4 regions of the Thermoanaerobacterium sp. R66 genome follow, and region 1 is predicted to be linked to each of the others. Evidence: riboswitches for the same ligand, from Rfam matches in the RefSeq annotation. Region 1 holds a riboswitch; each other region holds the start of a gene.
What was found. Region 1 has a riboswitch for cyclic di-AMP ahead of JJQ93_RS11550 (NAD/NADP-dependent octopine/nopaline dehydrogenase family protein). Riboswitches for the same ligand answer to the same signal wherever they lie in the genome.

Region 1 (3,138 bases):
AGCTTTTTTATACATTGTATTTATGTCGCAAATTATACAACTATTCACTGGATCAAAGAATAAAACATTACAAACAATATGGCAAAGGACTTACATATAAAGAACAGCAGAACATGCTTCCAAAATATAAAAAAGAACATCCAGAATACAAATTAGTACAGTCGCAAATATTACAGGATGTGTTGAGAAGATTAGATAGAGCATATAAAAACTTCTTTGACAAAAGAGCCAAATATCCTAAATTCAAAGATAAATATCACTACACATCAATAACACTTCCACAATGCGAAACAAAAAGAAACTTTGGGAAAGAAGGATATGTATACATAAAAAATATAGGGCATATAAAAATCAAAGCACATAGAAACTTTGATCCAACAAAAGTCAAAACAATAAACATAAAATACCATGCAGGAAAGTGGTATATAAATCTGTCAGTTGAAGTAGAAGAAGAAAAAGAAAAAACAGTCATAAGAGAAAAAGCAATAGGAGTAGACAAAGGAATAAACTCAATAGCTGCAACATCAGATGGAGAGTTATACTCAAATCCTAAATGGCTACAAAAATCAGAGAAGAAACTAAAAAGACTGCAAAGACAATTATCAAGAAAAAAGAAAGGAAGCAAAAACAGAGAAAAGCAAAAGAAAAGATTAGCGAAACTTCATGAAAAAATAGCGAATCAAAGAAGGGACTATCTACATAAGATAAGCTATAACATAGTAAAACATAATGACATCATATGCGTTGAAGATTTGCAAGTAAAAAATATGATGAAAAATCATAAACTTGCAAAATCGATAGCAAATGCAGGATGGGGAATGTTAGACAAATATCTCCAGTATAAAGCAGAAAAAGAGGGAAAAATCTTCGTAAAAGTAGATCCAGCATATACATCACAAAGATGTTCAAGATGCGGGAAAATAGTAGAAAAAGACTTATCAGTAAGAATACACAAATGCGAGTGCGGATTAGAGATAGACAGAGATGTAAATGCAGCGATAAATGTGCTGTATGAAGGATTAAAACAATTAGTCATAGCAGTATAAGAGTAATAATTTTGTAGGGAAGGTTCCTCCCGAAGTTACGCCTATGGAGATTGTGTAAGACCTACTGTGAATAGCAGTAGGCAACGGTCTATGAAGTAGGAAGCTCCACCCTCTATAGGATGGAGTAGGTTCACCAGAAAAATAACCGCCCACTGCAACCAGAGTGTTTATAAATTTAGACACAGTTTTGTTACAAAATTTACATTTTTTTAATATATTTGCAAATGGAATTTTGCTATGGTATAATTTAATTAATTTAATAATATGCTATAACGCTGAATTCGTATGAAACGGGGAAACCAATTTTGGGGTGAATCCATTTGTATGGAGGGGTTATCTTTCGACCCTAACCCGTCAGCTAACCTCGTAAGCGTTGAAAGAGGAGGAAGTAGCATGAATATATTCGGTACAACTACCTTCTATTAGTTACCGGGTTTCAGCTATAGATTTTCTCTATGGCTTTTTTAATACCCTAAAATAGAAGGAGGTTTTTAAATGAGATTACCTATTTTTTCTGTCATTGGTGCCGGCAATGGTGGGCAGGCGATGGCGGCACATCTTTCGCTGATGGGTTTTACAGTCAATTTGTACAACAGATCTCGTGAAAAATTAGCTTCTATCTTAAATAATGGTGGCATTCATCTTGAAGGAGTTGTAGATGGATTTGCAAAGCTTAATATGGTCACTGACGATATGGAAGACGCTATAAAAGATGCAGACATAATCATGGTGACAGTTCCTGCGTCTGGCCACAGTGACATAGCTTATGAAATGTTACCACACTTGAGAAATGATCAGATAATAGTTTTGAATCCGGGAAGAACTTTTGGCGCTATAGAGTTTTATAACATTGTTAAAATTAGAGACGATATAAATGTGGTAGTAGCAGAGACTGATACGTTTATATATGCTTGCAGATCGAATAATGGCATTTCAAAAATTTTCAGGATAAAAGATGTGGTTTCACTGGCATCTATACCGGCTTGGAAGGCTGATTATGTTGTTGATTTATTGAGATTGGCTTATTCGCAGATAGTACCTGCTGAAAATGTTTTAGAGACTAGTTTAAATAATATAGGTTCTATCTTTCATCCAGCGCCTACACTTTTGAACTCTGCAAGAATAGAGACTACAGAAGGTGATTTTCAATATTATCTTGAAGGTATATCGCCGTCGGTGGCTAAAATATTGGAGAGAATGGACAGGGAGAGAATAGCAGTTGCCCACGCTTTAGGTGTCAATGCTGTTACAGCGCTTGATTGGCTTAAAGATGCATACGGCGTTATTGCAGACAATCTGTATGATGCGATTCAAAAGACAGATGCTTATAGAGGCTTGCTTGCGCCAAAAAATCTTAATTGTAGGTACATTTTTGAAGATGTGCCAATGAGTTTGGTGCCTATTTCATCGATTGGCAAACAATTAGGCATTCCTACTCATACTATAGATTCCATAATTCATTTAGCATCGTGTATGCATGAGGTGAACTACTGGAAAATCGGGCGCACAGTAGGAAAACTAGGATTGGAAGGAAAAAGCGTAGAAGAAATAAAGGAAATGATAGAGGGGTTAAAGGAGGAGATCACTGTCGCATGAAAAAATATATTATTGCAGCTTCTATAGAAAATGACGTCCATGTTGCGGGAGTATATAGATTTTTAAATATGGCAGAGCAGGAAGGGTATAAAGTGGATTTTTTAGGTCCTGCTACATCTATTGATAAGTTGGTAGATACAGTGCGTTTAAAGAAACCTGATATAGTAGGTGTAAGTTATAGACTGACTCCAGAAACGCTGAAAATCATATTGAATGAGCTTAAAGATAAAATACGAAAATATGGTTTAAGCAATATTAGATGGATATTTGGAGGCACAGAGCCCAATTGCTTAGTTGCAAAAGAGTCAGGAATATTTGAGGAAATTTTTGATGGAACTTTTGGTGATGAGTACACAATTTCATACCTAAGAGGAGAGAAAGCTTCACATAGCGAAATAGAATATGGTAAAGATGTGGTTGAAAGGATTGAGAAAAGCTATCCATATCCTATAATAAGGCATCACTTTGGGTTGCCTTCGTATACAGATACACTTGA
Region 2 (3,138 bases), 2.2 Mb from region 1:
TGATATTTCAACGAGTGTTTTTCTTTCAAAAAAGTAAAGCAATATTATGTTTTTCTGCTTTGCGGTAAGGCCATTCAAAGCTTCCTTTAAATCATTTCTCATGATATCATTAAAAAATTTTTCTTCCGGAGTAAGTTCATCGGCTACCATCAAATCGATGATTTCATCTTCATCATCATCTGCCTTTGCATTCAAAGAGAGAAAAGATTTTTTCTTTCTGTAGGCATTTAAAAAGTAAAATTTAAGCTGCATACTTCCATATGCTATGAATTCTTTGCCTTTTTTCTCATCAAACTGATAGATAGCAGCAATAAGCACTTCTCTTCCGTCCTGAAGCATATCATCAAAACTGTCGTATGGAAACTTTTTTGCTAATTTTATCAAAAGAGGATGAAACTTTTTTAAAATCTCATAGACAGAATCTTTATCACCACTTTTAGCCTTAAAGCACAGTTCATTATAACTTATCATCTACTACACACCTCACATAAAGTGAGGACCGGTCCCTTTCAGTGCAGCACTGTGCTTTAATTATATTAAACGAACAAATGTTTTGGTAATTGCGAGTTATAAAAAGTCATCGCAGAAAATTTATAATAATCAGTTATTTGTGATATTACTTGTCAGCAAAACAAAGATTTCCATTTAAGACTTTATTGAATTTCTAAAAATAAAAGAGGCGCATATGTTAAATCAAAAAACATATACGCCTCTATATAGATGCTCTCTTTTAACCTTAATAATACCTTCTTGCACCAATATAATACGTCCTAAACCAACCGCTAAAATCCGCAATAGCAGCCTTACCAAGTGAATCGCTCATGTGTATTAAGCGGTTATCACCTATGTATATGCCTTCATGCGTAGGGCCACCGCCTGATGTAGAGAAAAACAATATATCGCCTGGCTGAAGATCAGATAAGCTTACAGCTCTACCACCTGCATACTGGTCATACGTAGTTCTACCAATGCTTTTTCCAGCCTGCCTAAACACGTATTGAACAAATCCAGAGCAATCAAAACCTGCAGGTGTAGTACCACCAAAAACATAGGGCACTCCAAGATATCTTTCTGCAATGCTTACTACGTCAAAATTTGATGGGCGCTCATAGCCACCCCTTGATGAAACGCCAGTTACAGTCGTCCTATTTAATACAGCCTCTGTAGCTGGTCCTACAATTCCATCCGGAGATAGTCCGTACCTTCTCTGCAGTGCGATCACTGCGTTCTTTGTCATACTACCAAATATTCCGTCAATACCACCTGTGCTATAGCCAAGCCTGTTTAACGTTTGCTGCAAGCTAACCACCGCTTGTCCTCTTGAACCATATTTCAAAAGCTCCATTGCAAATGCACTTGGCGCTTGCATAAGTGTTATTGACACTACTGCTGTTGCCACTATTTTTTTGTAATTCAACTCATTCATCCTCTCTTTATGCCTACGAGGTTAGTTGACGGGTTCGGTAAAGAGCAACCCTACCGCATACGCGGATTCACCCCAAAGATATCCCCCGCTCTTTCGATTAGGCATATTTTATTTTATTTTAATAAATTTAATAAAAAATTTATATTTTTAATAATTAATTAATATTATATAGGCAAATTGTATCAAAGTCAACCACATTCCATAAATTACCTGAAGATTGTGAGTTTCTCATGGTTATACTAATTAATGAATATTGAAAGAAGGTGAAAAAATGCGTTCAATGTGGAAAGGTGCCATTAGTTTCGGCCTTGTCAGCATCCCCATAAAACTGTATGCAGCCACAGAAGACAACTCTATACATTTTAGACAGCTTCACAAAGACTGCAAATCACCCATAAAATACGAGAAGATCTGCCCTGTGTGCAATAAAGAAGTTTCTGATGAAGAAATCGTAAAAGGTTACGAATATGAACCAGGAAAATTTGTCATCATAGATGAAGAAGACTTAGAGAGAATTCCAAAGTCAACAGTTAAAACGATAGATATTATCGATTTTACAGATTTAAGTCAAATAGATCCCATATATTTCGATAAGACATACTACATCGCACCAGATGAAATAGGTGCAAAACCATACGTACTTTTAAGAGATTCTATGAAGAAATTAAACCGTGTAGCAGTTGCAAGAGTCGTCATACGATCAAGACAAGATTTAGCCTGCATAAGAGTTTTCAATGACAACTATATGGTAATGGAAACAATGCACTTCCCTGATGAAATAAGAAGCACAAACGAACTTCCACCTATCCGTAATGTAGATCTTCACGAAAATGAGGTGAAAATGGCTATAAAGCTTGTAGATACTCTGACATCTGATTTTTCTCCCGAAAAGTACGATGACAACTACAGAAAAGCCCTGATCGAAATAATCGAGTCGAAAATTCAAGATAGAAAAATTGAAATACCTGAATCGCCAAAGGAAGAAAATGTCCTGGACCTTGTAAGCGCATTAAAAGCCAGCATCGAATCAGTAAAAGAAGAAAACACGGCAAAAAAATCAAAAAAGAAAAAAGGTGCATAAAGATGTCCCTGATGGATGAAAAAATCCCTCCTATGCTGGCTGTATCAGGAAATGTATTTGACGATCCAAATTGGGTATATGAAATCAAATGGGATGGTTCAAGGACAATAGCATTTCTTTCATCTTATACAAAACTTCAAGACCGAAGGCTTGTAGATATAAGCCACCAATTCCCAGAACTTATAGATGTAAATAAATGTCTAAAATCAAATGAAGCCATACTTGACGGCGAACTAATCGTTATAAAAGACAATAAACCAAGCTACAGAAACATAATGATGCGAAAACACCAGCAAAACAAACTAAAAATTGAACTTTTAAGTAAATCCAATCCCGCAATATTTATAACATGGGATGTAATATATGTTGATGGAAAAGAACTATTAAACTACCCACTTATTAAGCGCAAAGAAATCTTAAGTAAAATCGTCAGTGAAAGCAATCTAATAAGGATATCTGATTATATTTTTGAACACGGCAAAACTTTATTTGCGGAAACTGGTAAAAAACAATTGGAAGGAGTAATGGCTAAAAAGGCAGACTCAAAATATTACTTAGGAAAAAGAAGTAATCTATGGCAAAAATTCAAACATCACATAGTACTAAACGCTGTAATATTGGGTTATAAGGT
Region 3 (3,138 bases), 1.8 Mb from region 1:
AAGATCATTGTGTCTGGTGGGCTTACACCAGAAAGGATAAAAGAGCTTGCATTAAGCGGTGCAGATGCATTTGGCGTTGGCAGCTATATATCAGATGCATCTCCTATAGACATGACGATGGATATTAAAGAAGTAGAAGGAGAACCTATTGCAAAAAGAGGCCGAATTCCTGGAAGGATAGAGAATGCAAAATTAAAAAGGATAATATAGACAGGCATGAATTCATATTTGTCTATATAATACTTACTGAATCGCAATTTATGCAAAAAGGTATTGACACAAACAAAAAAACATTATATAATGACTAATGTGCTGACGATATTGTGACGCGGGGGTGGCGGAATAGGCAGACGCGTACGTTTGAGGGGCGTATGGAGTTTTCCGTGCGGGTTCAAGTCCCGCCCTCCGCACCAAAATGAAAATAAATATTTTACATAAAAAAAGCCTTTCAAAAGGCTTTTTTTAATGCCATTTTACCATTATAATTGACATGAATACAATCGCAACAATCGTCGTTGTCGTTATAAAGATCGATGCCAGTTTGGTGTTTAGATTTCTCTCATCAGAATATATGACTGCTACAAGCGCTGTCGGCATGATGGTCCCTAACATTATAGCTTTAATTGTCATCGATGCAGTATTGAAAAACATAGGCAAGACAAAAAACAGTGCTATGCCTGGCGCATATTTTATGGCAAGTCCTTTAACTAGTGATAAAATTTCATCCTTTTCTAAATTAAAATCAAGAAAATACCCTATTACAAACAAAGCTAATGTTGTATTCGGCATCGAAATTTGCTCTGCCAGGTTGACGATTAAACTTGGGAATTTAACACCCATGACATTCAAAAGGAAGGCTATTATATAAGTGTCAAAAGGTACAAAGTACAAGATCTTTTTAAATACTTTTTTCAGATCTAATTTATCACTCTGAGAAAATGCGTATGCAGCGATATATGCGATTCCAAAGACATTAAATGAATTTCCCATGTCAAACATTGCGATGTGCAAAAGACCATTGTTGCCATAGATTTGTTGGACAAACGGGAAAGCAAAAAGACCTATGTTGTATCCGCAGAGAGATATGATCAAAGTACCTTTTGTTTCTCTTTTTAAATTTGCGTTTCTAAAGGCTAAAAAGCCTATAATAAAAGTGATGAAACCAAAAGCAAAGCCTGATAATGTCAAAACGAATAAGTTTGTATTTACTTTTGTAGTCAAGAAAACTTTTGCGATGCTGGCAGGCAATGTTATGTAGATTATAAAACTATTCAGGACTTTTCCTGTTTCCGCAGGTAAAAATTTCATTTTCTTTACTGCGTAACCAAAAAATATTATGATGATGCTTATTGCGATTTTTTGAAGTATGACTATTTGGCTCATTTATATCCTCCTTTTCGTACATCAAGTAAAATTATACTACAATAAGCCGCTTGTTTATAGAGATTGTAACAAATTTATAAATTTTTTATAAAATATATTAAGAGTTTATTAAAAAAATCTTAAAAAATTATTATGAAAACATTGACTTTATTAATCGTTTTTGATAAAATAAAAGAAACTTGTACATATTAGCAATCTTGCCGAATCCTATTTAGGTACGGAGGATTTTTCATGTTTGGGGTTAATCTGCCATATGCAGTAGGGGTACCTTCTATCCCGCACCCGTCAACTAACTCCGGAGGCAAAAGGAAGGAGATTAGCTATGAATAGCAAATTAGGTAAATTTATTTTTGGTGTATCCGTTTTCGGTATGACGATGGTGGGTTCTTCGATGCTTACACATATTTATGCAGCAGATCTGGGAAGTGGCGTTGTCATTGGAAACGGTGTAAATGTCAGAAATGGCGGAAGCTTGTCGTCAAAGGTTATTACACAGTTAAACTATAGCGATGTGGTTACAGTGATTGGACAGGATAATGGCTGGTACAACATAAAGCTTTCAGATGGAACTGTAGGCTGGATATACGGCAAGTACCTTTCATTAAGGTCTTCAAGTACGGTGTCAAGGGGTGATGTTGATAGAAGCATTGCCTCGAGGCTTATTGACTTTGGAAAAGAGTTTTTAGGAACGAGGTATGTTTACGGTGGTGAATCTCCATCGGGTTTTGATTGTTCCGGTTTTACTCAATACGTCTTTAAAAGCGTCGGAATTACTTTGCCGAGGGTAGCTGATGATCAAGCTACAGTAGGTACGTACGTTGACAAAGCTAATTTGCAGCCTGGAGATTTGGTGTTTTTTAAGACATTAGGGAGCAGCATAATAAACCATGCTGGGATATACATAGGAAATGGACAGTTTATGCACGCTTCATCTGGTGCTGGAAAAGTCATGATAAGCTCTTTGTATGAAGACTACTACAGCGCTCATTATGCTACAGCCAGAAGAGTTATACAGTAAATATGCATAAAGACAAAAAGGCACTTTCATGTGTCTTTTTTTGATGCATTTTTAGGTGATATTTATAGTTTGTTGACTATTTAAGCATATTAATATATCATTATATATTGTATAAAATTTGCATTTGTATGGAAGGAGTTAACCTAAATGGGGTTTGTAAGGGACGATATAAGGAATGTAGCTATAATAGCGCATGTTGATCATGGGAAAACAACTTTAGTAGATGGAATGCTTAAGCAAAGTGGCATTTTTAGACAGAATGAGAAAGTCGAAGAAAGAGTAATGGATTCAAATGAATTGGAAAGAGAAAGAGGAATAACTATTCTTTCGAAGAATACTGCCATAAGGTACAATGGTGTAAAGATAAACATAGTCGATACGCCTGGACATGCTGATTTTGGCGGCGAGGTAGAACGGGTACTAAAAATGGTTGATGGTGTATTATTGCTTGTAGATGCTTTCGAAGGACCAATGCCTCAGACCAGATTTGTATTAAGCAAGGCTTTAGAGCTTAATTTAAAACCTATAGTAGTTGTGAACAAAATCGATAGACCTGATGCAAGGCCAGAGGAAGTCATCGATGAAGTCCTTGATCTTTTTATTGAATTGGGTGCTGATGATGATCAGATTGATTTTCCTGTAGTATATGCTTCTGCCAGAGAAGGCATTGCTAAGTTAAGTTTAAAGGATGAATCAGTAGATTTGCGTCCTCTTTTTGATACTATCTTAAAAGAGAT
Region 4 (3,138 bases), 1.3 Mb from region 1:
ATTATATAGTCTATGTAAAGGGGAGTAGTTCACATATATAAATATGTGGCAAAGTCAACATGCTGGTTTTAACCTGGCTTTGCCTTAAAGAATGAGACCTTTACGTAATATGTTGCACATATTATGTAATAGGTTTTATTTTTTTGGCATACTAATTACAAGGAGGCAGATTTGATGAATGCTTTAATATCGTCTTTTATTCTCGTCTTTGCATCTGAAATGGGCGACAAGTCACAGTTTATGGCTATGGCATTTGCCACATTTATAAAAGCCAGAACTGTCTTAATTAGCATATTAATCGCTGCCCTTTTAAATATGGGTATTGCAGTTTTGTTTGGCTCATTTATTACAGAGTACATACCGATAAAATACGTGAAGCTATTGGCTGCCATATCTTTTTTAATTTTTGGATTGATCACATTAAAAAATGGCCATGAAGGACATGAAAAAATCAGAAAATCCAAATACGGTCCAGTTTTCACCATAATAAGTACATATTTTATTTCGGAATTTGGAGATAAGACACAGCTTTCGACACTAGCGCTTACTGCCACATACAAAAATCCTGTATTTGTTTTATTAGGTGCTACTGCAGGAATTTTCATAGCTGATGTCATTGGAATCGTATTGGGAGTTTATTTAGGTAAGAAATTGCCAACAAAACTTTTGCATTACATATCAGCCATCATTTTTATAATATTTGGCTTTATCACTTTGTACGAAGCAAAAACTCTATAGAAAGCAAAATGGATACCTTTCGGTATCCATTTTGCTCCTCTTAGCCTCTCATTAACAATCATTTTTATCTCGCATAAGAAAATACCATATTGCCTACTTTTAGTGCAACTGGCAACGACCAAAGCCACTGATTGGTATTGCTGGTGTCAAAGTAATAAAGTGCACCGTTTGTAGGATCTACACCGTTTAAGGCATCCCTTGCAGCACTTATTGAGTCTGGTGTGGCAGGTAAATTTATCCAGCCATTTTCAACAGGTGTAAATTGATAGTAACCGTTGCTATCGACTTGGTATATTACGCCTTGTATTGTGTTAGGGAATATACCACTTTTTACCCTATTCACTATCACGGCACCGACAGCAACTTTAGCTTGATATGGTTCACCACCAGCTTCCGCATTTATAAGCCTTGATAGAAGATCCAAATCAGCATTTGTGTATGAAATAACACCTCTTTGGATAGAACCTCTGTTTGCAGTTACATCGCTTCTTATACTTGAAGAAGTTGATGGTGTACCAGACGTCGATGTTGGTATGACAAAAACTTGCCCTGGATAAATCATATCGCCTGTTAAACCATTTACATTTTTTAAAGCATCTACAGTAGTACCATACTTCATGGCAATTAAGTATAAACTATCGCCTTTCTGGACTGTATATGTGTTGTCACTGCCAGGTACAACTAATACTTGCCCCGGATATATTACTGTATCACTGAGATTGTTAAGCTTCATTATTTGATTGTATGTTGTGCCATAATTTAAGCCTATCTTGTATAGGCTATCACCAGGTTTTACAGTATACGTTGCCGCAAATGCCGTCTGAGAAAATAAAAGAGCCGCTGCTAATGATGCAATGAGAGGCTTTACCTTAATACATTTTTTTAACATAAAAATCCCCCTTTTGCCTCCGAGGTTAGTTGACGGGTTCGGGCAAAGGGACGCCCTACCACATGAGTGGATTCACCCCAAAAAAAGATCCCCCGTACCCCTTTTCGGGGATTCGGCATATTTTACTTTAATTATAAGGGGAATGATTGTATATGTCCATATTAAACTGATGGGAATATAGGCAATTAGTGGCATTCACTGTAACCACAAAATGGGCAGTAAATACATCCGCTTTCAGGAACTAACTGTGCACCACAATCAGGGCATGTATATTCTTTAGAAGAATTTTTTACTTCCATCTGCTGATTTTTCGTCGCTTCTTTTTGCATTTTATACCCTCCAATATATAGTGAATTTATAAATATATTATACCATATATTGTGTAGTATGTCACTAAAAATAAAATAACAATCCCATATATCAAATTTTCGGGATTGTTATTTTAAATTCAGATCCTTCATTTAATTTGCTTTTCACTTCAATACTCCCACCGTGCAGCTCAACAATAAGCTTTGCAATAGATAGTCCTAAACCCATTCCACCAGTTTCTTTACTTCTTGCCTTGTCAACCCTATAAAATCTGTCAAATACATAAGGAATCTCTTCTTCAGGTATTCCAATGCCATCGTCTTTAATTATTACGGCTACATTTTTATCTACTTCTTCTGCATAAATTTTTATATTGCCATCAATGTCTGTATATTTTAACGCATTATCAAGAATTATTCTTAATAGTTCCTTTATAAGATTCCTATCTGCATTCACTTCCAAATTTTTATGGCAAAAAATTTCAATGCTTTTTTCATTGAAAATCACTTTAGCATCCCTGACTATTTCTGCAATCAATTCATAAACATTAAATAATTTCTTATTTATATTAAGCGTCTTGTTATCTCCTCTTGCCAGCATCAAAAGCCTTTCAATCAATATCTCCATTTCTTGCTCTTCTTTTTTTAAAGCGCCTATAGACTCTTCCAGTACATCTTTGTTGTCTTTCCCCCACCTGTCTATAAGTTCTATATATCCTTTCAAGATAGACAAAGGTGTCCTAAGCTCATGGGAAACATTTGATATAAATGCATTCTGCCTTTTAAAATAGTCTTCCAGCCTGTCCAGCATGTCATTAAACGTAGCAGCGAGCTTAGACAGTTCATCATTATTTCCGTTAACGCTCAATCTTTTATTTAATTTCTTCTCGTCGATTGCATGAACTTCTCTCACCATATAATCAACAGGCCTTAATGCTCTACCTGTTATAAAATATCCTGCAAAAAAAGACACCAAAACTCCAATGACATCGGAAACAGCCATCATCACAAACAAAAGCTTTAAGAAAAAATACTGATTTTTTAAATCTTCATAAACCTGAATGTAAAAAAACTTATTCCCGTAAGTATACTCTCTGTTTATATATGCTATATGCGTCTCATCTTTTTCTATTTTTGTAGGTGCATTTATATTTTTATCATATGGTATACCAATCAAATGCGGTGAAGACACGTACACAATTT

Region 2: linked by a shared signal. The riboswitch ahead of JJQ93_RS00560 (C40 family peptidase) and the one ahead of JJQ93_RS11550 (NAD/NADP-dependent octopine/nopaline dehydrogenase family protein) in region 1 are both predicted to bind cyclic di-AMP.
Region 3: linked by a shared signal. The riboswitch ahead of JJQ93_RS02250 (C40 family peptidase) and the one ahead of JJQ93_RS11550 (NAD/NADP-dependent octopine/nopaline dehydrogenase family protein) in region 1 are both predicted to bind cyclic di-AMP.
Region 4: linked by a shared signal. The riboswitch ahead of JJQ93_RS04810 (cell wall hydrolase) and the one ahead of JJQ93_RS11550 (NAD/NADP-dependent octopine/nopaline dehydrogenase family protein) in region 1 are both predicted to bind cyclic di-AMP.

What each region holds. Positions count from the first base shown of each region.
Region 1 is NZ_JAEUWW010000001.1:2,308,076-2,311,213, forward strand. It holds gene JJQ93_RS11545 (RNA-guided endonuclease InsQ/TnpB family protein) at 1-1,046, shown strand, start outside; cyclic di-AMP (ydaO/yuaA leader) riboswitch at 1,310-1,433, shown strand; gene JJQ93_RS11550 (NAD/NADP-dependent octopine/nopaline dehydrogenase family protein) at 1,542-2,642, shown strand; gene JJQ93_RS11555 (cobalamin B12-binding domain-containing protein) at 2,639-3,138, shown strand, end outside.
Region 2 is NZ_JAEUWW010000001.1:128,680-131,817, reverse strand. It holds gene JJQ93_RS00565 (sigma-70 family RNA polymerase sigma factor) at 1-471, opposite strand, end outside; gene JJQ93_RS00560 (C40 family peptidase) at 737-1,426, opposite strand; cyclic di-AMP (ydaO/yuaA leader) riboswitch at 1,423-1,540, opposite strand; gene ku (non-homologous end joining protein Ku) at 1,698-2,507, shown strand; gene JJQ93_RS00550 (ATP-dependent DNA ligase) at 2,510-3,138, shown strand, end outside.
Region 3 is NZ_JAEUWW010000001.1:492,882-496,019, forward strand. It holds gene JJQ93_RS02235 (nicotinate phosphoribosyltransferase) at 1-210, shown strand, start outside; tRNA gene JJQ93_RS02240 (tRNA-Leu) at 329-413, shown strand; gene JJQ93_RS02245 (AEC family transporter) at 463-1,383, opposite strand; cyclic di-AMP (ydaO/yuaA leader) riboswitch at 1,572-1,702, shown strand; gene JJQ93_RS02250 (C40 family peptidase) at 1,706-2,401, shown strand; gene typA (translational GTPase TypA) at 2,549-3,138, shown strand, end outside.
Region 4 is NZ_JAEUWW010000001.1:965,135-968,272, forward strand. It holds gene JJQ93_RS04805 (TMEM165/GDT1 family protein) at 175-738, shown strand; gene JJQ93_RS04810 (cell wall hydrolase) at 803-1,627, opposite strand; cyclic di-AMP (ydaO/yuaA leader) riboswitch at 1,627-1,755, opposite strand; gene JJQ93_RS04815 (hypothetical protein) at 1,813-1,956, opposite strand; gene JJQ93_RS04820 (sensor histidine kinase) at 2,048-3,138, opposite strand, start outside.